3 regions of the Streptomyces sp. NPDC001502 genome follow, and region 1 is predicted to be linked to each of the others. Evidence: riboswitches for the same ligand, from Rfam matches in the RefSeq annotation. Region 1 holds a riboswitch; each other region holds the start of a gene.
The links. A riboswitch is a leader RNA that binds a small molecule or an ion and turns the genes downstream of it on or off. The one in region 1 is predicted to bind cobalamin.

Region 2: it holds a riboswitch for cobalamin, as region 1 does, so the genes downstream of both, ACFY0D_RS10620 (CoA-acylating methylmalonate-semialdehyde dehydrogenase) here and metE (5-methyltetrahydropteroyltriglutamate--homocysteine S-methyltransferase) in region 1, are expected to answer to the same signal.
Region 3: it holds a riboswitch for cobalamin, as region 1 does, so the genes downstream of both, ACFY0D_RS08055 (ribonucleoside-diphosphate reductase subunit alpha) here and metE (5-methyltetrahydropteroyltriglutamate--homocysteine S-methyltransferase) in region 1, are expected to answer to the same signal.

The regions. Positions count from the first base shown of each region.
Region 1 covers NZ_JBIAVW010000020.1:12,343-16,898, reverse strand. The annotation lists gene ACFY0D_RS29390 (FAD-dependent oxidoreductase) at 1-433, shown strand, start outside; gene ACFY0D_RS29385 (hypothetical protein) at 532-1,074, opposite strand; cobalamin riboswitch at 1,302-1,531, shown strand; gene metE (5-methyltetrahydropteroyltriglutamate--homocysteine S-methyltransferase) at 1,711-4,029, shown strand; gene ACFY0D_RS29375 (TetR/AcrR family transcriptional regulator) at 4,026-4,556, opposite strand, start outside.
Region 2 covers NZ_JBIAVW010000005.1:216,116-220,671, reverse strand. The annotation lists gene ACFY0D_RS10625 (acyl-CoA dehydrogenase family protein) at 1-252, opposite strand, end outside; gene ACFY0D_RS10620 (CoA-acylating methylmalonate-semialdehyde dehydrogenase) at 249-1,748, opposite strand; cobalamin riboswitch at 1,953-2,139, opposite strand; gene ACFY0D_RS10615 (short-chain fatty acyl-CoA regulator family protein) at 2,232-3,647, opposite strand; gene aceA (isocitrate lyase) at 4,080-4,556, shown strand, end outside.
Region 3 covers NZ_JBIAVW010000004.1:176,416-180,971, forward strand. The annotation lists gene ACFY0D_RS08055 (ribonucleoside-diphosphate reductase subunit alpha) at 1-2,106, opposite strand, end outside; cobalamin riboswitch at 2,249-2,378, opposite strand; gene ACFY0D_RS08060 (GNAT family N-acetyltransferase) at 2,423-2,920, opposite strand; gene ACFY0D_RS08065 (hypothetical protein) at 2,919-3,062, shown strand; gene ACFY0D_RS08070 (CstA-like transporter-associated (seleno)protein) at 3,194-3,391, opposite strand; gene ACFY0D_RS08075 (carbon starvation CstA family protein) at 3,388-4,556, opposite strand, start outside.

The sequences.
Region 1 (4,556 bases):
GGGCGCGGTGCTGGGCGCCGACCCGGACCGGCCCGTCGTACCCGAACGGATGCGGCTCTGCGGGGATCCGGGCAGCCGTGCACCGCACATGTGGCTCTGCGGTCCAGGGGATCCGGATCCGAAGTCCACCGTGGACCTCTACGAGCGTTCCTTCGTCCTGCTGTGTTCCGAGGGCACGCCGTGGCGTGCCGCGGGGCGGTCCGTCGCCGAACTGCTGGGCCTGCCCCTGGACGTGTACGCGATCGGCACCGGCCCGGAGGCCGACCTGATCCCGGCGAACGGCGGCGACTGGAGCGAGGTGCACGGCACGGCCGAGGAGGGTGCGATCCTCGTCCGACCGGACGGTTTCGTGGCCTGGCGCTCGGCGCAGGCGGTGGCGGATCCGGCAGCGGTCCTCCACGAGGTCCTGACCACGCTGCTGGACCGGTCCTGATCCGACCGTTCCCGTTCCCGGAGAGACGAGGGCGCCGTCCGGCGGAGTGATCCGCGGGACGGCGCCCTTTCACCTGGCGACGAGGCGGCCGGACCGGGTCATCGCGTCGTCTTCGAGCCGAGGCTCCCGGGTGTCCTCGGAACCCAGTCGGGGACCGCCGAGGCCTGCTTCGGATCCGGCTCCAGCATGGTCACGCGCCAGCCGTCCTCTCCGGTCCTTCCGGCGAGGCGCACCAGGAACGACTTGGTCTGGCCCGTGTCGTGGAAGTACACGACGACGAGCTGCCGCACGGACCCCTCGTCGTAGAAGTCCGCGGTCACCTTCCCCTTGGCCCCCTCGTGGAAGGCCCGGATCCAGTTCCGGGCGGTCCGCTCGACGTCCCCCTTCGCGTCATCGGGGTCGTCGGCGAGCGCCTCCACCTCCTCGGCCTTGCCGTCGGCGAGCCGCCAGATCAGCTTCTGGGTGATCCCGAGGGACTCGGAGGTGGGGTACCCGACCACGCCCAGGGGTTCGTGGCCCGCGTAATCGGTCGCGTACTGCAGCTTCTCCTCGTCGGCGGCACAGGCGGTGAGACCGCCCCAGGCCAGCACGGACACCAGGGCGGCGCGTACGACGAAGGCGGCCCTCGGCCGGGCGCTCATCGGGGAACCCATACTTCCTCGGTCTTCCGGTGGTCATCGAGTGATCTCGGTGCAGAGAGCTGCAACGTACTGCCCTGACCGGGCAGTTCGATCCGGTAAACGGACAAGAGGGACACAACTCGCGTCTCAGTGATGCAATTCACTCAATGGCTGGATTTCGACCCTCGTGGGTCTCACCCCACCATCCGGATGCCGGACAACTCCGCGCGCCGACGGGGAACGCCGTCTACTCTGGCCGGGCAGCTGGTTCGCCCCGTCCGCCAGGCGGGATGCGTCGTAAGAGGGAACCCGGTGGGAATCCGGGACTGCCCCGCAGCGGTGAGCGGGAACGACCGCCGTCATACGCACTGGGCCCGGACGGGTCTGGGAAGCGACGGCCAGTAGGAGTCTCGTACGGCATCCGTACGACGAGACGTGCCCGCGAGTCCGAAGACCTGCCCGTTGCCCGTACGCGACCGATCGCGCACGGAAATCCCGGTGACCTCGTGGGCGGGTCGGCGACACATCAGGCGGACGACCGCGGACGCGTGCAGCTGCACGTACCCGTACCCGGTCGGGCTCCGCCCGGTTCGTCATCCCTTCGCGCCCTCGGCCCCTCACCGGGTCCACAGGAGAACGCTCGCGAAGGAGAGTTCCGTGACCCGCAAGACCCCCGCCACCGCAGGACGGCCCACCGTGGCCACCGTGTACGGCTACCCCCGCCAGGGCCAGAACCGCGAACTGAAGAAGTCCGTCGAGGGCTACTGGAAGGGCCGCGTCACCGCCGACGCCCTCCGGGAGACCGCCCGCGACCTGCGCCGCACCAACTGGCAGCAGCTGGCCGACGCCGGCATCACCGAGGTGCCGACCGGTGACTTCTCGTACTACGACCACGTGCTCGACACCAGCGTGATGGTCGGCGCCGTCCCCGAGCGGCACCGCGCCGCCGTCGCGGCCGACCCGCTCGACGGGTACTTCGCGATGGCGCGCGGTACCCAGGACGTGGCGCCGCTGGAGATGACCAAGTGGTTCGACACCAACTACCACTACCTGGTGCCCGAACTCGGCCCCGGCACCATCTTCACCGCCGACTCCACCCGTCAGGTCGCCCAACTGGGGGAAGCGCGCGGGCTGGGCCACACCGCCCGCCCGGTCCTGGTCGGCCCCGTCACCTACCTGCTGCTGGCCAAGCCCGCCCCCGGCGTCGCCGCCGGCTTCGATCCGCTGGCCCTGCTCGACCGGCTCCTGCCCGTCTACGCCCAGGTCCTGGCCGACCTGCGCGCCGCCGGAGCCGAGTGGGTGCAACTGGACGAGCCCGCCCTGGTGCAGGACCGCACCCCGGCCGAGCTGAACGCCACCGCCCGCGCGTACCGGGAACTGGGCGGCCTGACCGACCGGCCCAAGCTGCTCGTCGCCTCCTACTTCGACCGGCTCGGCGAAGCCCTGCCCGTGCTGGCCAAGGCACCCGTCGAAGGCCTCGCGCTGGACTTCACCGAGGCGGCGGCCGCAAACCTCGACGACCTCGCCGCCGTCGGGGGCCTGCCCGGCAAACGCCTCGTCGCCGGTGTCGTGAGCGGCCGCAACATCTGGATCAACGACTACGAGAAGTCCCTCGCCACCCTCGGAACCCTCCTGGGGCTCGCCGACCGGGTGGACGTGGCCACCTCCTGCTCCCTGCTGCACGTGCCGCTGGACGCCAGCGCCGAACGGGACATCGACCCGCAGGTCCGGCGCTGGCTCGCCTTCGCCCGCCAGAAGACCGCGGAGGTCGCCACCCTCGCCCGGGGTCTGGCCCGCGGCACGGACGCCATCGCCGCCGAACTCGCCGCCAACCGGGCCGACCTGGCCTCCCGCGCCGGCTCCGCCCTCACCCACGATCCGGCGGTCCGGGCCCGCACCGCCGCCGTCACCGACGCGGACGGGCGGCGCGCCCAGCCGTACGCCGAGCGGACGGCCGCCCAGCGGGCACACCTGGGCCTCCCGCTGCTTCCGACGACCACGATCGGGTCGTTCCCGCAGACCACCGAACTGCGCACGGCCCGCGCCGACCTGCGGGCCGGGCGCATCGACACCGACGGCTACGAGGACCGCATCCGGGCCGAGATCCGGGAGGTCCTGGCCTTCCAGGAGAAGGCCGGCATCGACGTCCTCGTGCACGGCGAGCCCGAACGCAACGACATGGTGCAGTACTTCGCCGAGCAGCTCACCGGTTACCTGGCCACCCAGCACGGCTGGGTCCAGTCCTACGGCACCCGCTACGTCCGCCCGCCCGTCCTGGCCGGCGACATCTCCCGCCCCGACCCGATGACCGTGCGCTGGACCACGTACGCCCGGTCGCAGACGTCCAAGCCGGTCAAGGGCATGCTGACCGGCCCCGTCACCATGCTCGCCTGGTCCTTCGTCCGCGACGACCAGCCCCTCGGCGACACCGCCCGCCAGGTGGCGCTCGCCCTGCGCGACGAGGTGGGCGACCTGGAGGCGGCCGGCACCCCGGTCATCCAGGTCGACGAGCCCGCCCTGCGCGAGACCCTCCCGCTGCGGGCCGCCGACCACGCCGCCTACCTCGCCTGGGCCACCGAGTCCTTCCGGCTCACCACGGGCGGAGTCCGCCCGGACACCCAGATCCACACGCACATGTGCTACGCCGAGTTCGGCGACATCGTGGAGGCCATCGAGGACCTCGACGCCGACGTCATCAGCCTGGAGGCCGCCCGTTCCCACATGCAGGTCGCCGGTGAACTGGCGGGCGCCGGCTACCCGCGCGAGGTCGGCCCCGGGGTCTGGGACATCCACTCGCCGCGGATCCCCTCCGTGGCCGAGGCGACGGCTCTGCTGCGCAAGGGACTGGGGGCCATCCCGGCGGAGCGGCTGTGGGTCAATCCCGACTGCGGACTGAAGACCCGGGGCTGGCCGGAGACCCGGGCCTCCCTGGAGAACCTGGTCGAGGCGGCCCGGCAGGTCCGCGCCGAGGTCTAGGCCGCGGTCTCTTCCGGACCGTCGTCGCCGACGAGGCCCGCGACATGGTCGGTGATCACGTCGAGGATGTCCGTCGAGATCCTGTCGTCGCCCAGAGCGAGATGGTTCAGCGTCAGCCCGTCGGTCATGGCGGCCAGATAGCGGGCCAGCACGCTCACGGGCACGCGGAGTTCGAAGCCCATGTGATGCCGGAGCTGCTCGATCAGTTCGGTGTAGGTGGCGCAGTACCGCTCGTACTGCCGCCGCGCCAGGTGTTCGAAGTCCGGCCGGCGCAGGGCGTACTGGGTGAGTTCGTAGGTGAGCATGTGTTCGCCCGGGTGGGCGGACACATGGTCCCAGTACGCCTGGAAGCCCGCCCGGACGGTCTCCCGCAGGGTGGCCTTCGGCTGGATCGCCTCCCTCACCAGGGTGACGCTGTGGTCGGTGATCGCCGCGATGACGGATTCGAGCAGGGCCTGCTTGGATTCGAAGCAGTAGTGGAAGACGCTCAGGGACACGCCCGCCTCGGCGGCGATCGACCTGGTCGT
Region 2 (4,556 bases), on a different contig from region 1:
GGGGCAACCGGTGGCGAGGGTCTCGAAGACGAGGACGCCGTCGCTGCGGCTGAGGCCGGAACCGCCGTGCTCCTCGCGGACGTAGACGCCGCCGAGCCCGAGGTCCGCCGCCTTGCGGATCACGTCCAGCGGGAAGTGTTTGTCCTGGTCCCAGGTGACGGCGTACGGGCCGAGCTGCTCCTGGGCGAAGTCGAGGGTGACCTCGGCGAGGGCGAGCTGATCGGGGCTGAGGGTGAGGGTCACCGGGCTCATCCCATCGTCGGGATGGTGAAGCTCGCGCTCTCCTTCGCCCCGGAGGGCCAGCGTGAGGTGACGGTCTTGGTGCGGGTGTAGAAGCGGATCGAGTCGGGGCCGTGCTGGTTCAGGTCGCCGAAGCCGGACCGCTTCCAGCCGCCGAAGGTGTGGTACGCGACGGGGACGGGGATCGGCACGTTGACGCCGACCATGCCGGCGCCCACCCGGCGGGTGAAGTCGCGCGCCGTGTCCCCGTCACGGGTGAAGATCGCGACGCCGTTGCCGTACGGGTGCTCGGTGGGCAGGCGCAGGGCCTCCTCGTAGTCGGTGGCCCGTACGACGGACAGCACCGGGCCGAAGATCTCCTCGCGGTAGATCCGCATCTGCGGGGTCACACGGTCGAAGAGGGTCGCTCCGGCGAAGAACCCGTCCTCGTGCCCGGGCAGGGTGAACCCGCGCCCGTCCACGACGAGTTCGGCGCCCTCGGTGGCTCCGATGCCGACGTAGCGGTTCACCCGGTCGAGGGCGTCCCGGCTGACCAGCGGCCCGAAGTCGGCCTCGGGGTCGTCGGAGCGGCCCACGCGCAGGGTGGCGATGCGCTCCGTCAGCTTGGCCACGAGGGCGTTCGCGGTCTCCTCGCCGACGGGTACGGCGACGGCGATGGCCATGCAGCGCTCGCCCGCGGAGCCGTAGCCGGCGCCGATGAGGGCCTCCACGGCCTGGTCGAGGTCGGCGTCGGGCATCACGATCATGTGGTTCTTGGCGCCGCCGAAGCACTGGGCGCGCTTGCCGTGGGCCGCGGCGGTGGCGTAGATGTGCGCGGCGATCGGAGTGGAGCCGACGAAGCCGAGGGCCTGCACGCGCGGGTCTTCGAGGAGGGTGTCGACGGCCTCCTTGCCGCCGTTGACCACATTGAGCACGCCGGGCGGCAGGCCGGCCTCCAGGAACAGCTCGGCGAGGCGCAGCGGTACGGAGGGGTCGCGCTCGGAGGGCTTCAGGATGAAGGAGTTACCGCAGGCCAGGGCCGGTGCGGCCTGCCACAGGGGGATCATCGCGGGGAAGTTGAAGGGAGTGATCCCGGCGACCACGCCCAGCGGCGAGCGCAGGGAATGCACGTCGATCCCGGTGCCCGCGTTGTCGGTGAACTCGCCCTTGAGCAGGTGCGGGACACCGGCGGCGAACTCGACCACCTCCAGGCCGCGTTGCAGGTCTCCGTGGGCGTCGGCGACGGTCTTGCCGTGCTCGCAGGACAACAGCCGGGCGAGGGAGTCCCGTTCGCCCTCGACCAGCTGGAGGAAGCGCAGCAGCACGCGCGAGCGGCGCTGCGGGTTCCACTGCCCCCAGTCGGCCTGTGCCTCCTCGGCGTTCGCGATGGCGGCCTCGGTGTCGGCCCGCCCCGCGAGCGGGACCCGGGCCTGGACGGCGCCGGTGTTGGGGTCGTACACGTCGGTGAAGAGGCCGGAGGATCCGGTGGTGTGCTTGCCGCCGATGAAATGGGTGAGTTCACGGACCATGGGTGCCTGCTCTCGTCAGGTTGGATCCGGGGATGGCACGGCCGACCGGCGGACGGCACCCGATCGGGTGCGCCGCTGGGGAGGGTCGTGGGACCAGGTCGAAAGAGACGACCTATGAGCGCGCGAAGGTGTGCGTGCGCTCCGCCGGATCACCAGGGTCGTGGGTACAAACCGGTGCCATGCGTGTCTGCTCCATCCTCGTGGACAACACGGAACATCCGCGGCCGGTATCCTGACTCCCGGATCCCCGCGTGCCGCCCGCCTTCCCGACAGACCTCGTCAGTGGCGTGTGGATGGCAGCACACTCCCCGGTCACAGTGGCGGGACCGTGCCGGTTTCTCACCGGCTTCCCTGCACCGCGGACCTTGTGCCCACGAACATATAGTTGGACGTCCTAGTAAGTCCAGAGCCGCCGCCGCGCGGCTTCGGCATCCGGCCGCGCCGCCCGCGGCCCGCCGACCGCGTCCGCTGCCTGACGCCCGCTCAGCCCCGCGCCGGGGCCGGGTTCCTGGTCACCGGGTACGGGATGAAGGTGCTGCTGTTCTCGTCCACGGCCAGCGCCCGCCCGAGCGGCGGCACGGCCCGCTGCGGGCAGTCGAGGCGTTCGCAGAGGCGGCAGCCCATGCCGATGGGCGTGGCGGCCGCCGTGTTGTCGAGGTCGAGCCCGTCGGCGTACACGAGCCGCGAGGCGTGCCGGATCTCGCAGCCGAGCCCGATCGCGAAGGTCTTGCCGGGCTCGCCCCAGCCGCCGCGGTGGCGGGTGACGGCCCGGGCGGTCCACAGGTACCGCTGCCCGTCGGGCATGGCGGCCACCTGGACGTGGATGCGGCCGGGCGCGGCGAAGGCCTCGTACACGTTCCACAGCGGGCAGGTGCCGCCCGCGCGGGAGAAGTGGAATCCGGTCGCCGACTGCCGCTTGGACATGTTCCCGGCCCGGTCCACCCGGACGAAGGAGAAGGGCACCCCGCGCAGCCTGGGCCGCTGCAGGGTGCTCAGCCGGTGGCAGACCGTCTCGTAGCCGATCCCGAAATGGTCGGTGAGCCGCTCGATGTCGTAGCGGAACTCCTCGGCGGCCGCGTGGAAGGCGCGGTACGGGAGGATGAGCGCGCCCGCGAAGTGGTTGGCGATGCCGATCCGCGCGAGGGCGTGGACGGGGGAGCCGGGCGGGAAGTCCTCGGCGGCCAGCCGGTCCAGCTCGTCCCCGTACTCGATCAGCGCCAGCTGGGTGGCCATCCGGAACGCCTGCTGCCCCGGCCGGAGCCGGTTCGACAGGTGCAGCACCCGTGCGGCGGGGTCGTAGTGGTGCAGCCGGTCGGAGTCGGTGGCCGTCCGGATCCCGTGCCGGTCGCAGAGCCGTCGGGTCAGCGCGCGGATGACGTCCCCCGGACGGATGCCGATCTCGGCGGCGAGGCCTTCGGCGGCGAGATCGGTGTCGTGGAGGTAGTTCTGCCGCCGGTAGAAGAACTCGCGGATCTCCTCGTGGGGCGAGCGCGGGCTGTCGGCGGCCGCGTCCCGGCCGTCGGCGGCGTCGGCGAGCCGCTCGGCCAGGAGCTGGCTGCGCCGGCCCAGGTCCAGCAGGACCGAGGCGACGGCGGGCATGCGGGTGGCCAGTTCGGCCAGGTCGGAGGGGGAGACCCGGGCCTGCGCCACCTCGTTCGCCAGCGCCTCGCGCAGGTCGGCGACCAGCCGGCTGGTGTCGCGCTCGGAGAAGAACCCCGGATCCACACCGAAGGCCTCGGTGAGCCGCAGCAGGACCGGAACGGTGAGCGGCCGGGAGTCGTGCTCCATCTGGTTGAGGTAGCTGGGGGAGATGGCGAGCACCCGGGCCAGGTCGGCCTGGGTCATCCGCCGCTCCTCGCGCAGCCGTCGCAGCCGCGCTCCCGCGTACGTCTTGCTCACCGCACTCCCTCGCCGCCTGCCGGGCCGGACACGCGCCGGACAGGTACCGGACAGGCACCGGACAGGCACCGGACACGCGTCGCCAGGATACGGGGATCTTCGCGGTCGGCGGGCTTCGCAACCTTGGCAATTTAGGGGCCGAAGATTCGCAGAGTTTGGCAGATGTACTTCCTTGATGGCACTCGGTGTCAGTGCCAGAGTCGGTGCTGCGGCCCGCCGGACACGGTGGCCGGGAAGAGCTGACTGGCCCGATTCACGCCCTGATTTCGGCCATCCAGGCAGTTCGTCCCGGCGGCTCGGCAGCATTGCTCAGCTTCGGCCCATGGCCGGGTTCGGCGGCCGCATCTCATGGACAGGCACAGAGTGCCAATGCGTCGGGTCCACGTCCCGGCTCATTGGCAAGACAAGCGACGGATGGAAACGGTGACGGTCATGGCAGAGGCGAACACGACGGCGGCGGCCGAGCAGCTCAAGCAGCGGTGGGCCGACGACCCTCGCTGGGCGGGCATCGAGCGCACCTACACGGCCGAGGACGTGGTGCGGCTCTCGGGCAGCGTCCGCGAGGAGCACACCCTGGCCCGGCGCGGCGCCGAGCGGCTGTGGCGACAGCTCCACGAGCAGGACTACATCCACGCCCTCGGCGCGCTCACCGGCGGCCAGGCGGTCCAGCAGGTGCGGGCCGGACTCCAGGCGATCTACCTCTCCGGCTGGCAGGTGGCCGCCGACGCCAACCAGGCCGGGCACACCTACCCGGACCAGAGCCTGTACCCCGTCAACTCGGTCCCGCAGGTGGTGCGCCGGATCAACAACGCGCTGCTGCGCGCCGACCAGATCGCCACCGCCGAGGGCGGCACCGACACGACGGACTGGCTCGCGCCGATCGTCGCGGACGCCGAGGCCGGCTTCGGC
Region 3 (4,556 bases), on a different contig from region 1:
GATCAGACCGCGCTGCGGGATCTCCCACGCCGTGCGGTACAGCTCGCGGACCTCGGCCGGGATCCAGCTGAAGCCCTGGACCGAGCCGGAGGAGTCGCGCAGCGCCTCGCGGGTCTGGGCGTCCCACACGCCGAGCTGCTTCAGCTCCTCCACCAGGTAGCCGTTCACCTGGAGGAACTCACCGCTGAGCGTCTCGCGCTTGAAGAGGTTGGAGACCTGCGGCTCGATGCACTCGTACACGCCGGCGATCGAGGCGATCGTGGCGGTCGGGGCGATGGCGAGGAGCAGGGAGTTGCGCATACCGGTCTCGGCGACGCGGGTGCGCAGCGCGTCCCAGCGCTCCGGCCAGTTCAGCTCGACGTCGTAGTGGTCCGGGTGCAGGACACCACGGGCGGTACGGGTCTGCTCCCAGGCCGGCAGCGGGCCGCTGCGCTCGGCGAGGTCGCAGGAGGCCTCGTACGCGGCCAGCATGATGCGCTCGGAGAGCTTGGTGGACAGGGCCTTCGCCTCGGGGGAGTCGAAGGGCAGCTTCAGCTTGAAGAAGACGTCCTGGAGGCCCATCGCGCCCAGGCCCACCGGACGCCAGCGGGCGTTGGAGCGGCCGGCCTGCTCGGTCGGGTAGAAGTTGATGTCCACCACGCGGTCGAGGAAGGTGACGGCGGTGCGGACGGTCTCGTCGATCCGCTCCCAGTCGATCTCGCCGTCCACGACGAAGGCGCCCAGGTTGACCGAGCCGAGGTTGCAGACGGCCGTCTCGCCGTCGTTGGTGACCTCGATGATCTCGGTGCACAGGTTCGAGGAGTGCACGACCGTGCCCGGCTCGGCGGTCTGGTTCGCCGTGCGGTTGGAGGCGTCCTTGAAGGTCATCCAGCCCTGGCCGGTCTGCGCGAGGGTGCGCATCATCCGGCCGTACAGGTCGCGGGCGGGCATGGTCTTGCGGGCCAGGCCGTCCGCCTCGGCCTTGCGGTAGGCGGCGTCGAACGCGTCGCCCCACAGGTCGACCAGCTCGGGCACGTCGGCCGGGGAGAACAGCGACCAGTCGGCGTCGGCGTTCACGCGGCGCATGAACTCGTCCGGCACCCAGTGGGCGAGGTTCAGGTTGTGCGTACGGCGCTGGTCCTCACCGGTGTTGTCGCGGAGCTCCAGGAACTCCTCGATGTCCGCGTGCCAGGTCTCCAGGTAGACGGCGGCGGCGCCCTTGCGGCGGCCACCCTGGTTCACGGCGGCGACGGAGGCGTCGAGGGTCTTCAGGAACGGCACGATGCCGTTGGAGTGGCCGTTGGTGCCACGGATCAGCGAACCGCGGGCGCGGATACGGGAGTACGAGAGGCCGATGCCGCCGGCGTGCTTGGAGAGGCGGGCGACCTGGTGGTAGCGGTCGTAGATCGAGTCGAGCTCGTCCAGCGGGGAGTCCAGCAGGTAGCAGGAGGACATCTGCGGGTGCCGGGTGCCGGAGTTGAAGAGCGTGGGGGAGGACGGCAGGTAGTCCAGGCGGCTCATCAGCCGGTACAGCGAGGCCACTTCCTCCACGGCCTGGACGCTGTCGTCGGCGGCCAGACCGCAGGCCACGCGCAGCATGAAGTACTGCGGGGTCTCGATGACCTGACGGGTGATCGGGTGGCGCAGCAGGTAGCGGCTGTGCAGGGTGCGCAGGCCGAAGAAGCCGAAGCGGTCGTCGGCGCCCTCGGCGAGGGTCAGTTCGACGAGCGAGTCGAGCCGGCCCGCGTGGGTGCGGACGAACTCGGCCGTGCGGTCGGCGATGAGGCCCTCGCGGTGGCCGACCTCGACGGAGGCCGAGAAGGAGGTGGAGCCCTGGCTCGCGGCCTCGTCGCGCACGGCCAGCGTCAGCAGACGGGCGGCGAGCCGGGAGTAGGCCGGGTCCTCGGAGATCAGACCGGCGGCGGCCTCCGTGGCCAGCCCGCGCAGTTCGGCGTCGTCGGCGGCGGAGCTGCGGCCGCGCAGCGCGGAGGCCGCGACCCGGCCGGGGTCGGTGTCGGGGAGGTCCGCCGTAAGTTCGGTGAGGGTACGCAGCAGCGTGGCCCCCGGGCCCTCGGTGTTGTCGCCAGAAGTGGACTCGGCGCGCGGTGCGGAAGGCGCGATGGTCACGGCGGGAGCTCTCCCTCGCTCGGCCCGGTCATCGGCGGGGCGGGGCGCGAGCGGGCGCATGCGGGCGCGACGAGAACGCGTACCCCTCATGGCGTCCACCGGCCCAACCGCGAGGCCCGGACGAATCGGCATCCGGTTCGGTCGAGCCGGATGCGCTGTCGGCAGGTCATCGGACTTGGCGTCCGGTAGCCGGACACTTCATACCGTTGCGGGACAGTTCCGGATTCGCACCGGATTCCCCTGCGGCGACAGCAGGCATGAGCATACATGTGGGGGCGGCCCTGTGCGGTAACCCCCACATGTAGTGTCGGCGTGGCTACAGCTTGAGCCGGTAAGTGAGGAGTGTCAGGCCCTCGATCGGCGCCCAGTCCCGCTCCGGAGTGCGTACGAAGCCCAGGCGCGCGTAGATCCGGTGGGCGCCGGCCATGCTGCGCTGGGTGGAGAGAACCAGGCCGGTCACGCCCTCCAGGGCCCGCGCCCGCTCGACGCAGGCCCGCACCAGAGCCTCGCCGGCGCCCTGGCCGCGCGCCTCGTGGGCCACCGCGAGCATCCGGAACTCCGCCTCGTCGGGGGCCGCGATGTCGGCGAGCGGACTGCCCGGAGCGGCGAAGGTCACACCGCCGAGCACCCGCCCGTCCCGTTCGGCGACCAGCACTTCGGCCCGGGCGGCCCGGCCGGCCACGTCGCGCAGCACGTTCAGGTACGCGTCGTCCTCGTTGAAGTCCAGATGCCCGTCGGCGAGGTAGGCCTGCGCCGTGATCTCACCCAGCTCCTCGAAGTCGGCGGGCACCGCCGTTCTGATCACCATGTCCATGCGGTCGAGTGTGCAGGACGGTCCCGGCGGCGGCGCTGTCGTCGGAGACCGCACCGTCGAGCAAGGTGAGCGAGGCAGGACCGTGATCGCCGACCGCCCCCACACGCTGACCGAGGAGTTCGAAGAACTCGCAGGGCGCTGAGTGACGGCAGCCACGCAATGATCGTCCAGTGGCTCACACGGATCTGCGTGCAGCACCACCCCGAGCTCTGGCGCTGAACAGCGCGAAGGCCCCGCCGGAAGCGTCCGGCGGGGCCTTCGGTCGGTGCGGGCTCAGCAGCAGCGGAAGCCCTCGCGGGGGTCCGCCTCGCGGGCGTCCGTACGGGCGCGTTCGAAGGCGCGGCGGGTCAGGACCTCCGCGTCCGGGTCGTGGGAGCGGGAGTGGGCCACGTACCGGTCGTACGCGGCCTCCCCCGAGAACTCCCGTACGTAGAACCGGGCCCTGGCCAGCACGCTCCGTACGGTGCTCACGCCACCGGCTCCTTGACGTGTCCGCCGCCCGCCTCCGGACCCGCCGCGGCGAGCTCCGCCCGCTCCTCGGCGGTCGCGATCAGTCCGGCCGGGGCGACGATCTTCGACTCGGTCCACGGGGTCTCGGAGAGGGTCGCCGACCCCGGGTCGCGGACGGCCTTGAGGCAGGTCCGGGCCGCGTCCGCGAGGACCACGATGATCAGGACCGCGAAGAAGGCGCACAGGACGCCGTCGACCGTGGCGTTGGTGACCACGGTGTGCATGTCGTCCATGTTCTTCGCCGGAGCCAGGACCTTGTCGGCGTCGATTCCGGCCTGGTATTTGTCGCGCTGGGCGAAGAAGCCGACCTTTACGTCCTCGGAGAAGATCTTCTGGTAGCTCGCGGTGAGGGTCACCGTGGCGTCCCAGACCAGTGGAACGCCCGTCACCCAGGCCCACTTGAGCCGGCCCGACTTGATCAGCAGCGTGGTGCAGACGGCCAGTGCGACCGCGGCGAGCAGCTGGTTGGCGATGCCGAAGAGCGGGAAGAGCTGGTTGATGCCGCCGAGCGGGTCCTTGATGCCGACCCACAGGAAGTAGCCCCAGCCGCCGACGACGATCGCGCTCGCGAACCACACGCCGGGCTTCCAGCTGACGTCCTTGAAGGACTTGTGCACGTTGCCGAGGGTGTCCTGGAGCATGAACCGGCCCACGCGGGTGCCCGCGTCGAGCGTCGTCAGGATGAAGAGCGCCTCGAACATGATGGCGAAGTGGTACCAGAAGGCCTTCATGCCGGCGCCGCCGACCACGGCGGAGAAGATCTCCGACATTCCGAGTGCGAAGGTCGGTGCGCCACCCGTGCGCGAGAGCAGACTGGCTTCCTCGACGTCCTTCGCGGCCTGGGCGAGCGCCTCGGGGGAGATGGCGAAGCCGAAGTTGGTCACCGCCTGGGAGGCGGACTCGACCGTGGTGCCGATGACCCCGCCGGGGGAGTTGACCGCGAAGAAGAGCCCGGGCTCGATGATGCAGGCCGCGATGATCGCCATGACGGCGACGAAGGACTCGGTCAGCATGGCGCCGTAGCCGATCATGCGGACCTGGGTCTCCTTCTGGATCATCTTCGGGGTGGTTCCCGAGGAGACCAGGGCGTGGAAGCCGGAGAGCGCGCCACAGGCGATGGTGATGA